2 regions of the Serratia sp. MMO-28 genome follow, and region 2 is predicted to be linked to the other one. Evidence: riboswitches for the same ligand, from Rfam matches in the RefSeq annotation. Region 2 holds a riboswitch; the other holds the start of a gene.
What was found. A riboswitch is a leader RNA that binds a small molecule or an ion and turns the genes downstream of it on or off. The one in region 2 is predicted to bind thiamine pyrophosphate.
Positions count from the first base shown of each region.

Region 1 (6,491 bases), on a different contig from region 2:
GTGCGCGCCTGCTCAATCGCGTACACCATCTGATGCGCACCGGCGATCGCCTGCCAGTGGTTGCAGAAAGCGCCAACGTGATGGAAGCGATGCTAGAGCTGAGCCGCACCGGCCTTGGCCTGGTCGCGGTGTGCGATGCCCAGCAAAAAGTGGTGGGCGTATTTACCGACGGCGACCTGCGCCGCTGGCTGGTGAAGGCAACAGCCTCAACGATGCCCTGAGCCCTGCGATCACCCGCCCCGGCTATCGCTTGCCGGAGCAATGGCGTGCCGGCGAAGCCCTGGAAGCATTGCACGAACAGCACATCAGCGCAGCCCCGGTCGTTAACCTTAGCGGCGTGTTGGTCGGGGCACTCAACCTGCACGATCTGCATCAGGCCGGGATCGGCTGATCTCTGTGCCGGGCGTTCCCGCGCCAGGCCTACTCACCACCAGGCATGAAAATGGTGCACGGGCCCGATACCCTGGCCTACCTCAAGGCTGTCCGCCTGCTGCAAGGCTTGTTGCAGATAAGCTTTGGCCGCTGCCACCGTTTCAACCCAGTTTTCATGGCGCGGGCGCAACGCCGCCAGCGCCGCTGAAAGTGTGCAACCGGTGCCATGGGTGTGGCGGGTTGCCACACGCGGCGCAGTGAAACGCTGCTCCAGATCGGCGGTGAACAGCCAGTCCGGGCTTTCTTCTTCACTCAAATGCCCCCCTTTCATCAGCACCGCCTGGCACCCCATCGCCAGCAATGCCTGCCCCTGCTCACGCATTTGCCGTTCATTCTCGGCCGGTGCGCAAGCCAGCAGTGCCGCCGCCTCCGGCAGATTTGGCGTGATCACGGAAACCAGCGGCAGCAGTTCACGGCGGATGGATTCGACGGCCACGGGAGCCAGCAGCGGATCGCCGCTTTTAGCCAGCATCACCGTATCAAGCACCACATGCGGCAGTGGATAGTGGCGCAGACGTTCCGCCACCGCCATGACGATATCCGCATTCGCCAGCATGCCGATCTTGGCGCTGTCGATCCGCACATCGCTGAGCACGGAATCAAGCTGGGCGGCAACAAAAGCCGGATCGATGTGGTACACCGACTGTACCCCACGGGTGTTTTGCGCCACCAAGGCGGTGATCACGCTAGTGCCATAGGCTCCTAATGCCGAAAATGCCTTCAGATCGGCCTGAATCCCTGCGCCCCCGCTCGGATCGGTGCCCGCAATGGTCAACGCATTGATACGTTTCATTGCAGCTCCTCCGGGGCCAGTTGATAAAGTGCATCGAGAAACGCCGGGGTAAAACTGCCAGGGCCGCTGCAGCGCGCCACCGCCCGTTCACCGCATAACGACATCACGCGGCAGGCAGTGGCTACGTTATCCAACCGATCGCCCGGCAGGCTGCAAAAGGCAGCCACGACCGCAGACAGCGCACAACCGGTGCCCACCACCCGCGTCATCAGAATATCGCCACCGGTTACGGCGCAAGCACGTTCACCGTCGGTGATGTAATCCACCACTCCAGTCACGGCGACAATCGCACCACTACTGCGCGCCAGTTCGCGTGCGGCTGGCAAGGCCGCCAGCGAATCATCGTGGCTGTCGACGCCACGACCGCTGGCCTGCAGACCGCTCAGCGCCATAATCTCCGACGCGTTACCACGAATTGCCGCAGGTCGCAGCCGGAGCAGCCGCTGGGCAAATTCGGTGCGATAATCCAGGCCGCCCACCGCCACCGGATCCAACGTCCACGGCTTTTCTGCCTGATTAGCGGCCGCGATAGCGGCCAACATCGACTCGGCCCGCGCGCTGTGCAGCGTGCCGATATTGATCAGCAACGCATCCGCTAAACGGCTGAACTGTGCCGCCTCGGCAGGCTCAACCACCATCGCCGGAGAAGCGCCCACGGCCAGCAGGACATTGGCAGTCAGCTCCTGCACCACTTCGTTAGTCAGGCAATGAATCAGAGGGGAACGTTGCTTAAATTGGTGAAAACAGGCGACGGCACGGTGGCCGGGTAACACATCAGATCGAGTGAACATATTGCTCCCAACCGGCGTTCAGAAGGCGGGTACCGGTTGGATACCGAGACTTCCCTACGCTGGCATTATCCAGATCAGGTGGTACGGGTATTTCTCAGCCTTCACAAAGAAGGGCACCCCGAGTCATTGAAAAATCATCATATTTTTGTTGGCTACGCCACCAACGCCTGTTCAGGATAATCGCCAAGCCAGGGGGCTGTAAACCCATTTAGAAGAAGAGCCTGGTATAGCCCAGATAAAGGGAGATACGGATGTTTTACTGGACAGGTTTATTGTGTGAACCCAAGTTGCTGCCGATATCTTTCTGGACTGATTGCGCCCAGCTATCGACATACAAGCCAGGGTTGCCCAAGCCGCTCTTGATAAACGCACCACTGCCGGTGATATTGCCCGCGTAAACACTGGCGTCAGCCGCCGTGGCGTTGGCTGCGGTCAGGGAGGCACCGTTCAACTGGATTTCGCCGCCGATCTCTAGGGACGAACTGCTCATCCCGAGCGATGTCATCGCCCCTGCTGGAGTAGTATCATTATCGGTAGTAACTAGCCCCTTATCTACTTGCCAAAGATCGAGTGCACCCGCGCTTACGACAACCGAATCAATATCATTGTTGCTGGCAACTCGACAGAGTCCCTTTGGGTTCTTCAAATTCGCGACAAATTAATATAACGCTCTCCTGTGGGATAAATTCGCCTACCAGACCACACCAGGGGCGGCCATTTTGCTCTTGGTGGAAACGACAAAAGCGGCATTCGCCAAACATCCTCACATCTTTGCTTGCCTGAAGATGGCGCAACAATCCTAGAAAGCCCGATTTAAGCTTCTCTTCTGGAAACGATAGGAAATTACGTGTATCTAGCTGATTTTCCTCAATAACACCGCGCATAATTTCTTTTGCGTTTGGCGTCAGCACAAGATGTACTACCCGTTTATCTTTACCGTCGTTTTCCTTCCTCAACCATCCCTCGCTTTCCAGCTTGTTCAGAGACTGAGATACCGTGCCTTTTGTCAGACCAAGGTATTCTGCCGTTGCGATCGGTGTATTGGAATAATCGTTGCATTGCGATAGGTAGTAAAGGATTTGGACCCAGGTCGCAGGTAAACCTTTGAGCTGCGGATGAGAATAAATAGCCCTCATCTGCAAGTTTACCAAGCGTTCTATAATATCAAAAAGTGTCATATAACCCGTTTCCTGTTCATTGAGGAATTATGCTGGATGAGTTGAAAATTTTAGACAACGAAGATGTGACCCACTCAGCGTATCGTATCGATTCAAAACCATCTTGACAACACATCCGTTCCTCTTTATGATTAAGTTGTATCGAATCGATACCATTAAATCATAGAGAGAAGCGATTATGAGTAAAAAGGCCATTTTCTTTCACGCAGGTTGTCCAGTATGCATAGACGCAGAGCAACAAATCGCTCTGGCACTGGACCCTGCACAATACGCTGTCGAAATCGTCCATCTGGGAGAAGACAAAGTGCGCATTCAAGATGCTGTATCTGCAGGGGTAAAATCTGTGCCTGCACTGGTTCTTGATGGCGGTGTTCCGTTACACATCAATTTTGGTGCTTCCATTGACGATCTGCTTTGAAGGCAACAGAGTAAACGACAGGTACTGATAATACCTGTCATCCCGAATGTTGGTGTTATGAGAGCCTCCCGTGCTATCAGGAGGCTCTGGAGTTTAGTATGAATGAGATTCGTTATCCACGCGCGCCCGAATTAAGCATAGCTTGCTGGTTTAATACTGTAGAACCTGTCACCTTGGAGTCTCTGCGCGGTAAAGTCATCGTTATGGAGTCATTTCAGATGCTGTGTCCCGGCTGTGTGGCGCACGGTTTGCCACAAGCTGCACGCATTTACGCAACTTTCCCACAGGATGAAATTGCTGTTATCGGGCTTCATACGGTGTTTGAACATCATAAAGTGATGACGCCACTTGCACTGCAATCCTTTCTGGCTGAATACCGCATTCCCTTCCCCGTCGGAGTGGATATGCCGTCTCTGGAAAGTCATATACCCCAAACCATGCAGACATATTCTATGCGCGGTACCCCTACGCTGACATTAATTGATCGGCAAGGATATTTACGACAGCAATATTTTGGAGAAGTCAGCGACCTTATAGTAGGGGCTGAAATTGGTGCGCTACTGAATGAATCACTGCCAGTACATGAGAAAAACGCGATAGCGGGGTGCAGTGATAAACAATGCTCAATTTAGAATAGTTCAGTTTCCGTTGTCAGAAAGAACATATCAACAACAAGAAATTACACAATTTAAGTTAAAGACTCGGGACATGGCTCTTACTATCTGCTTATTCAGTATAGGGGAAGACTATCATTAAACGAACTCGATCAATATTGTTACTAGCAACCCTATTGATGCCAATTCCCCGCGTTTGTGTTGCTAGCACAAACGCGGCCACCTTCCTGCCACCGTCAAACGAAAGCAGCGCGGACCCTATCATTCTTGCCCAGCAACATTTTGAATATATTGAGTCTTATCAGGTTAAGATCATTTCTAAATCAGCTCTGGGTGAAAATAATGTGATTCGATACAGTTATCGCAAACCGGGGTATGTGCGGATGGATTTTACTGAGCCGCACCCGGGTGCGGTGCTGGTTTATAACCCAACGAGCAGCACTGTCCGCCTGTGGCCATTCGGCCTGCATCAACTCCCTGTGCTTAACCTTTCACCAGCAAACTCTTTAATACGCGATCAGAACGGCCACCGGGTGGACCAATCAGATGTTGGTACATTACTGCGCAATATCCGCAGCCTGCAACAAGGAGGTGAAACCACCATCGTTGGTAAAGAAATCTTACAGGGGCAACCCGTGTTGCATGTATCAGTCAATGGCCCTGCAGGTTTTACCGTCAGTGATGTTCACCGGTCTGAACTCTGGTTGGAGAATAGCCACCATTTTCCCATCAAAGTCGTGAGTTATGGTATTGATGGCCATGTTATAGAAAGCGTTTTTATGGATGCCATCGTATTCAACATCCAATTTCCCGATAATTTCTTTACCCCTTGATACAGAGTTTGATGGCATGGCTGAGTATCAACTTTCCACCGTCTGGCGAATCAAGTCTCCCTTGCAGGAGCTATGGGGTGTTCTTTATCATCCCGATACCAGGCCAAGTTGGTGCAGGTTATTGAAATGCCGGAAGGCTGGCACATAAATTAGGCACCTGCGTTGAGGTGGAACCATCGGCATAAATGCGTTGATAAATATCACCCTCCCAAAGGAAACATTATGCAGATAAGGCCATACCAGGAGACAGATCGACTATTTCTGCGCGTTTTGTACTTGGCCGCACGCCGATCGGCATTTACCTGGCGCGACACACGTCATTACCAGTTGGAAGATTTCGATCGCGCAACGCGAGGGGAAGAAATATGGGTTGCTGAAGAGGCTGGGAAGTTACTGGGGTTTGTAGCAATTTATCGCGCCGACAACTTCATTCACCATCTGTATGTCGATCCGTATTTGCCGCCACAGGGCGTTGGCAGCACACTGCTGCATACGGCTGAACGCACCTTTACCTCTGCCGGATCGTTAAAATGCCTGGTGAAAAATCAAAAGGCGCTGGCGTTTTACCACAAGCACGGCTGGCAGAATATTACGACGGGTTGCGATGGCGATGAAGACTATTACCTGCTGTATTTTCCAAAATAAGCGGCCACTGAAAAACCCATAACCAGCAAGTACCGGGATAAAATAGGCAGAATAAACTATGGCGCTGAAGCCACGCCCTGGATTTCACCGGTATACCCGGTACGGGAAATCGCCGTGAGCAATGTCTGATTATCAAAGCCTTCTGGCACAATCACATCTGCCTGATGCGTTTTCAGGGAGGCTTTGGCCTTAATCACGCCGTCTGTAGCACGCAGCGCTTTATTGATGGAAATAACGCACAGCGAACAGGTCATGTCTTTGATATCGATAGTGACCCTCTTGTTTTCCGCCCATACCTGCGGTGCCATTAACACCAGAGCCAGCATCAGAAAAATGCCCTTTTTCATTCCATCCACTCCCACAACGAGGGTAATACATACGGGTAGGTCATCAAGGCCAAAAGCAGCGGCACCGATAACCAATAAAGCCAGATCAAGGCCCGGCGGCTGACGACATTCACGCAGACGGGACGTGGCGAGAGATAAAGCCGCCAGAACCCTCTCAGCATCAAGCCGACAGAGAGAAAGATCATCGGCAGTTGCAGCCAGGAGAGCGCCGGGATCCCCGTCAACCCGGCAGCCGAAATGCCGAACACCAGATAGAGCAGCGGGCCGAGGCAGCAAAGCGTGGATGCAGCGGCGGCAAGCAGGGCCGCCAGCAGCGTCACCACGCTGCCCTTAAGGCTGTTCGACAGAGACGTAGTCATAGCTAAATTCAGCCGGATCGTAGAAGTTCAACGGATCGCCATCCACTTCAGCATAGGGATAACCAAAGTTATTGAGATCGC
Region 1 is NZ_JBBCVB010000027.1:21,545-28,035, forward strand. Features, by position in the region: partial or broken gene gutQ (arabinose-5-phosphate isomerase GutQ) at 1-391, shown strand, start outside; gene thiD (bifunctional hydroxymethylpyrimidine kinase/phosphomethylpyrimidine kinase) at 425-1,225, opposite strand; gene thiM (hydroxyethylthiazole kinase) at 1,222-2,016, opposite strand; TPP riboswitch at 2,051-2,147, opposite strand; gene WG891_RS20820 (hypothetical protein) at 2,273-2,521, opposite strand; gene WG891_RS20825 (MarR family winged helix-turn-helix transcriptional regulator) at 2,619-3,194, opposite strand; gene WG891_RS20830 (thioredoxin family protein) at 3,373-3,612, shown strand; gene WG891_RS20835 (redoxin domain-containing protein) at 3,711-4,244, shown strand; gene WG891_RS20840 (DUF1571 domain-containing protein) at 4,406-5,059, shown strand; gene WG891_RS20845 (GNAT family N-acetyltransferase) at 5,282-5,704, shown strand; gene WG891_RS20850 (heavy-metal-associated domain-containing protein) at 5,761-6,051, opposite strand; gene WG891_RS20855 (mercuric transporter MerT family protein) at 6,048-6,410, opposite strand; gene WG891_RS20860 (transglutaminase-like domain-containing protein) at 6,382-6,491, opposite strand, start outside.
Region 1: another riboswitch for thiamine pyrophosphate. It lies ahead of thiM (hydroxyethylthiazole kinase); the one in region 2 lies ahead of thiC (phosphomethylpyrimidine synthase ThiC).

Region 2 (6,491 bases):
AATGGGCAATCTTGCCGGACTCCTGCGGCAGCGTTTCATCGTGATAAGCACGGGCAGTGTCCGGATCCAGCGCCAGGTTGAACTGATCCTCCCAGCGGAATTCAAAACGCGCCTTGGACATGGCGTTATCACGGATCTGTGCACCCGGATGGCCCTTCGCCAGATCGGCGGCGTGGGCGGCAATCTTATAAGTGATTAACCCCTGCTTCACGTCTTCCTTATTCGGCAGGCCAAGGTGCTCTTTCGGCGTGACGTAGCACAGCATCGCGCAGCCGAACCAGCCGATCATGGCGGCACCAATCCCCGAGGTGAAGTGGTCGTAGCCTGGCGCAATATCGGTGGTCAATGGGCCAAGGGTATAGAACGGTGCTTCGTGGCAATGTTCCAGTTCTTCGGTCATATTGCGGCGGATCATTTGCATCGGCACGTGGCCTGGGCCTTCGATCATCACCTGTACGTCATATTCCCAGGCGATTTTGGTCAGTTCGCCCAGCGTGTGCAGTTCAGCAAACTGGGCTTCGTCGTTGGCATCCTGAATAGAACCGGGGCGCAGGCCGTCACCGAGCGACAAGGCAACGTCGTAGGCGGCGCAGATTTTGCAGATCTCGCGGAAGTGCTGATAGAGGAAGTTTTCCTGATGGTGCGACAGGCACCATTTCGCCATGATCGAACCCCCGCGTGACACGATGCCGGTCAGGCGTTTGGCGGTCATCGGCACATAGCGCAGCAGCACGCCGGCGTGAATGGTGAAGTAGTCCACGCCCTGTTCCGCCTGTTCCAGCAGAGTATCGCGGAACATTTCCCAGGTCAGGTTTTCCGCCACACCGTTCACTTTTTCCAGCGCCTGATAGATCGGCACGGTGCCAATCGGCACTGGGCTGTTACGCAGGATCCATTCACGGGTTTCGTGGATATAGCGCCCAGTGGAGAGATCCATCACGGTATCTGCGCCCCAGCGGGTAGACCACACCAGCTTTTCTACTTCTTCTTCGATCGACGACGTGACCGCCGAGTTACCGATATTGGCATTCACTTTCACCAGGAAGTTGCGGCCAATGATCATCGGCTCGGATTCCGGGTGGTTGATGTTGGCGGGGATGATAGCGCGGCCAGCGGCCACTTCCTGGCGCACAAATTCCGGCGTGATGTTTTCTGGCAGATTGGCCCCCCAGTTCTGGCCGGGATGCTGTTGGCGTAACACGCCACCACGAATCCGTTCACGCCCCATGTTCTCGCGGATGGCGATGAACTCCATCTCTGGCGTGATAATGCCCGCGCGGGCGTAATGCAATTGGGTAACGCGTTTGCCGGGCAGGGCCTTGCGTGGCAACGGCAGGTGTTCGAAGCGCAGATGATCCAGCCCTTCGTCCGCCAGGCGCTGCTGGGTAAAGCCGGAACTGACCGTGTTCAAGGTTTCGCTATCCGCACGCTCCTCAATCCAGCCTGCCCGCAGCTTTTCCAGGCCGCGATGGACATCCAATGTGGCGTGCGGGTCGCCATAAGGGCCAGCGGTGTCATACACCGGAATCGCCTCATTCGCTTCATACTGTGGGTTATCTTTGCTGCCGCCGGTAAGCGTCGGGCTAAGCTGGATTTCACGCATGGGAACACGGATATCGCTGCGTGAGCCTTGCAGATAAATACGCTGTGAGTTGGGGAAAGTCACGCCCTGTAAGGCATTGATAAACTGCTGTGCTTCGTCACGCTGCTGTTTGCGGGCACGGGGTTTTTTCATCGTAGACATAGCAAATTCCTATCAGTGGGTGATGTGTGGAAAATTGCTTGTCTGGAGCTCGGAGGGAGTAATGATGCTGGCCAAAAAAGCAGCGAGATCCTGGATCGGAAAAGCTGTGTTCGGCGATAGATTACTCTTGTTCCCTTCGCGGGTATTAACCCGATCAGGTTCCGCGGATCCCGAATTAACGGTCTCAGCCTGGCTGATTTGCTAAACAGATCAACGCTAGGCACTCCGACAAGAAGCCACCAGTATAGGAGGGTGAATAAAAACTACAAGCCTGCCTTTGATCTTTCATGCTGCGGCGTTGTTGGCGGTGCGAGGTGATCCGGCCCGTCCGTGGGCCTGCACTATGACGTTGAAATGGGTTGGCAGGATTAGGCTGGGTTTTCCAGCGTATCGGAATTGGCAGCCCCAGGTTGCGCTTGTTGCCAGGTTTCCGCTGCCAGTTGAATCAGTTGATCCTCCAGGGCAAAGCGTGAGGCCAGCGCCTCGCCGATATCTGACAGCGCCTGATGAAACTCCAGGCAGACGTCCTGATCGATCTCCACTTCGGTATAACGATCGTGGAATGCCATGATGGTTTCGGTATTGGCCTGTAACTTTGGGTAGAACTTGGTGGTTAGCGCCATTTTCGGGCTGGCTGAGCCTTCCACCTGCTTGATAATTTTGCCGTAGATGTGAAAATGCCCGTCAGAGAGATAATCCACCAGATTCTGGCAAAAGTTCTCCAGCGCTTTTTCGTTCAGCGGCGTACGCTTTTCTTTGTTCGGTTTGATGCCTACCAAAGTGCAGTAAGCGACCAGTAATTGCTTGCGTGCTTGTAGCCATTGATCAACTAATTCATTACTGCCACCAACGCGTTGAGTCAGGCTTTCCAACTGGTTGAGCATGTTTGACTCCGTGAGTAAGAGAAAGAAACAGTAAGTTATTAAAATGTAACAAAGAACAACTCCTAGATTGCCAGTGAAGCGGAGGTTGTGCAACAACATATGGAACTTGCATTAACGGGTAACGAAAATGGCTGGTGGATCGTCAGCCATGAAAGCAAAATTTGGCTGCCAAACGGTGAGCTGCCACTGGGTTTGGCGGCGTCATTTGCCCTGCAGGGGCGGCAGGCCCGTCAGATTGGCGAATGGGATGGGGTACCGGTATGGCTGATATGCCAGCCGATGCCGAAAGAGATGGGATCGGTGCGGCAGTTGCTCGATCTTGATCGTGGCCTGTTCCAACTTGCCGGGCGCGGCGTGCAACTGGCTGACTTTTATCGTTCACATAAGTTTTGTGGCTATTGCGGTCATGAAATGGTACTCAGCCGCACCGAAAGCGCCTGCTTGTGCAATCACTGTCGTGAGCGTTATTACCCGCAGATTGCACCGTGCGTGATCGTCGCGATCCGTCGCGATGATGAGATCCTGTTGGCGCAGCACGTGCGTCACCGCGGTGGGATCCATACCGTGCTGGCCGGGTTTGTCGAAGTGGGTGAAACGCTGGAACAGGCGGTAGCGCGTGAGGTGATGGAAGAAAGCAATATTTCGATCACCAACCTGCGTTATGTGACCTCTCAACCCTGGCCATTCCCCCATTCGCTGATGATGGCCTTTATGGCGGACTATCAGGGCGGCGAACTGCGCCACGATCCGAAAGAGTTGCTCAACGCCGGCTGGTATCGCCACGATCGGCTGCCATTGTTACCACCTCCGGGCACCGTGGCGCGCCGGCTGATCGAGGATACCGTGGCGCTGTGTCGGGCAGAATAGAATCATGTACAATGGCGCCAGATGATGACGGGAGCCCGATAAATGAATGAGTTGAAGAACGATCGCTACCTGCGTGCCTTGCTGCGCCAGCCGGTTGATGTAACCCCTGTGTGGATGATGCGTCAGGCCGGTCGTTACCTGCCGGAATATAAGGCGACCCGCGCCCAGGCCGGTGATTTTATGTCGCTGTGCAAAAATGCGGAATTAGCCTGTGAAGTGACGTTACAGCCGCTGCGCCGCTATGCGCTGGACGCCGCTATTCTGTTCTCCGACATTCTTACTATTCCCGATGCCATGGGCTTGGGGCTTTATTTCGAAGCCGGCGAAGGGCCACGTTTTTCATCCCCGATTACCTGCCGGGCCGATGTGGAAAAGCTGCCAGCGTTTGATCCTGAAGATGAACTGGGTTACGTCATGAATGCGGTGCGCACCATTCGCCGTGAGCTAAAAGGTGCCGTGCCGCTGATCGGTTTCTCCGGCAGCCCCTGGACGCTGGCTACTTATATGGTGGAAGGTGGCAGCAGCAAGGCGTTTACCAAGCTGAAGAAGATGATGTACGCCGAGCCGCAAACGTTGCATCTGCTGCTGGATAAGCTGGCAGACAGCGTCATTTTGTATCTCAATGCTCAAATCAAAGCCGGTGCGCAATCGGTCATGGTGTTTGATACCTGGGGCGGTGTGCTGACTGGCCGCGACTACCTGGAGTTCTCGCTGCAATACATGCATAAAATCGTTGATGGCCTGCTGCATGAAAATGATGGCCGCCGGGTGCCGGTAACCTTATTCACCAAAGGGGGCGGGCAGTGGCTGGAAGCTATGGCCGCGACCGGTTGTGATGCGTTGGGCCTGGATTGGACGACGGATATCGCCGACGCGCGCCGTCGCGTGGGTCACCAGGTTGCCCTGCAGGGCAATATGGATCCTTCGATGCTGTATGCCGCGCCGGAACGTATCGCGCAAGAAGTGGAAAGCATTCTGGCTGGCTTTGGCCACGGCGAAGGGCACGTATTTAACCTGGGGCACGGTATCCACCAGGATGTCCCGCCAGAGCATGCTGGAGCTTTTGTTGAAGCCGTGCATGCGCTTTCGGCTAAATACCATCGCTGAACCGGTAAGGAGGCGCTGTGATTGATACTCAGGCCCTGCGCATGGAACAGTTACAGCGTGCGGGAGACGTCATTCGTCATGACGATTTTCTGCAAAATCCGCCGGTTTTTATTGCCGGTGCCGATGTCGGTTTTGAGCAAGAAGGCGCGGTGACGCGCGCTGCGATTGCGATTCTGCGCTATCCTTCTTTGCAACTGGTGGAATACCGCGTGGCGCGTATCAAGACCACCATGCCCTATATTCCCGGATTTCTTTCGTTCCGTGAGTACCCGGCGCTGCTTGCCGCGTGGGAGCAACTGCAACAGAAACCCGACCTGATCTTCGTCGATGGGCATGGTATCTCGCATCCGCGGCGTTTGGGCGTGGCCAGCCACTTTGGTCTGCTGGTTGATGTGCCGACCATCGGCGTGGCGAAGCAGCGTTTGTGCGGCACCTTTGCCCCGCTTGATGCTGCGGTGGGGGCGTTGGCAGCGTTAGAAGATAAGGGCGAACAGCTTGGTTGGGTGTGGCGCAGCAAGGCGCGCTGTAACCCGCTGTTTATTGCTACCGGGCATCGCGTGAGCACGGCTAGCGCATTGGCCTGGGTGCAGCGCTGTATGGCAGGATACCGCCTGCCGGAACCTACGCGTTGGGCCGATGCCATCGCTTCGCGCCGTCCGGCCTTTGTTCGCTGGTTACAGCAACATCCAGAGATGTCGACCTGAGCGATTTCGGGTACACTGCGCGGCAGATAACGAGTAAGAGAGTAGATAATGCTACGTAACCCGATTCATTTACGCTTGGAAAAGCTGGAAAGCTGGCAACATTTGACCTTTATGGCGAGTTTGTGCGAGCGTATGTACCCGAATTACCAGATGTTCTGCCTGCAAACCGGGTTTGGCGATCCGGCAGTTTATCGCCGTATTCTGGATCTGGTGTGGGAAACGCTGGTGGTGAAAGACGCCAAGGTTAACTTTGACAGCCAATTGGAAAAGCTGGAAGAGGCGATCCCGTCGGCTGAGGATTACGATCTTTACGGTGTTTACCCGGCGATTGATGCCTGTATCGCATTAGGGGAGCTGATCCATTCGCGCCTCAGCGGTGAGACGCTGGAGCATGCCGTTGCCATCAGCGAAACGTCAATTCGCACCGTGGCGATGCTGGAAATGACCCAGGCTGGCAAAGAAATGACCGACGAAGAGCTGAAGGTTTTGCCAGCGATTGAGGAAGAATGGGACATCCAATGGGAGATTTTCCGCCTGTTGGCCGCCAGTGAAGAGCGCGATTTGGATCTGATCAAAGGGTTACGATCTGACCTGCGCGAGGCGGCGGTAAGTAACATCGGGATAAATTTAACGCAATAAGGCAAGAAAACGTGATTTAACGCCTGATTTGTCATGCCTTAAGGCTTCACATCCGCACCCTGTCTGGTCTACATTTGGGGGGCGAAAAAAAAGTGGCTATCGGTGCGTGTATGCAGGAGGGTGCTGTCAATCGGCATATCCGTCGCACTCGATGCTTTGCAAACGATAAACACACTGTAAGGATAACTTATGAACAAGACTCAACTGATTGATGTAATCGCGGACAAGGCTGACCTTTCCAAAGCACAAGCTAAACTGGCTCTGGAATCTACCTTGGCTGCTATTACTGAGTCTCTGAAAGAAGGTGATGCAGTACAATTGGTTGGTTTCGGTACTTTCAAGGTAAACCATCGTAACGAGCGCACTGGCCGCAACCCACAGACTGGTAAAGAAATCAAAATCGCAGCTGCTAATGTACCTGCGTTCGTTTCTGGCAAAGCACTGAAAGACGCAGTCAAATAAGACGCGTGTTGTTGAGAAGATTAAACAGGGGGGCGATGGCGCCCCTTTTGTTTGCCCGCCGTGTACTTATGGTGGTTGCCGTGA
Region 2 is NZ_JBBCVB010000043.1:23,763-30,253, forward strand. Features, by position in the region: gene thiC (phosphomethylpyrimidine synthase ThiC) at 1-1,744, opposite strand, end outside; TPP riboswitch at 1,859-1,982, opposite strand; gene rsd (sigma D regulator) at 2,113-2,628, opposite strand; gene nudC (NAD(+) diphosphatase) at 2,728-3,495, shown strand; gene hemE (uroporphyrinogen decarboxylase) at 3,538-4,602, shown strand; gene nfi (deoxyribonuclease V) at 4,620-5,306, shown strand; gene WG891_RS24890 (YjaG family protein) at 5,355-5,945, shown strand; gene hupA (nucleoid-associated protein HU-alpha) at 6,135-6,407, shown strand; gene WG891_RS24900 (DUF1481 domain-containing protein) at 6,443-6,491, shown strand, end outside.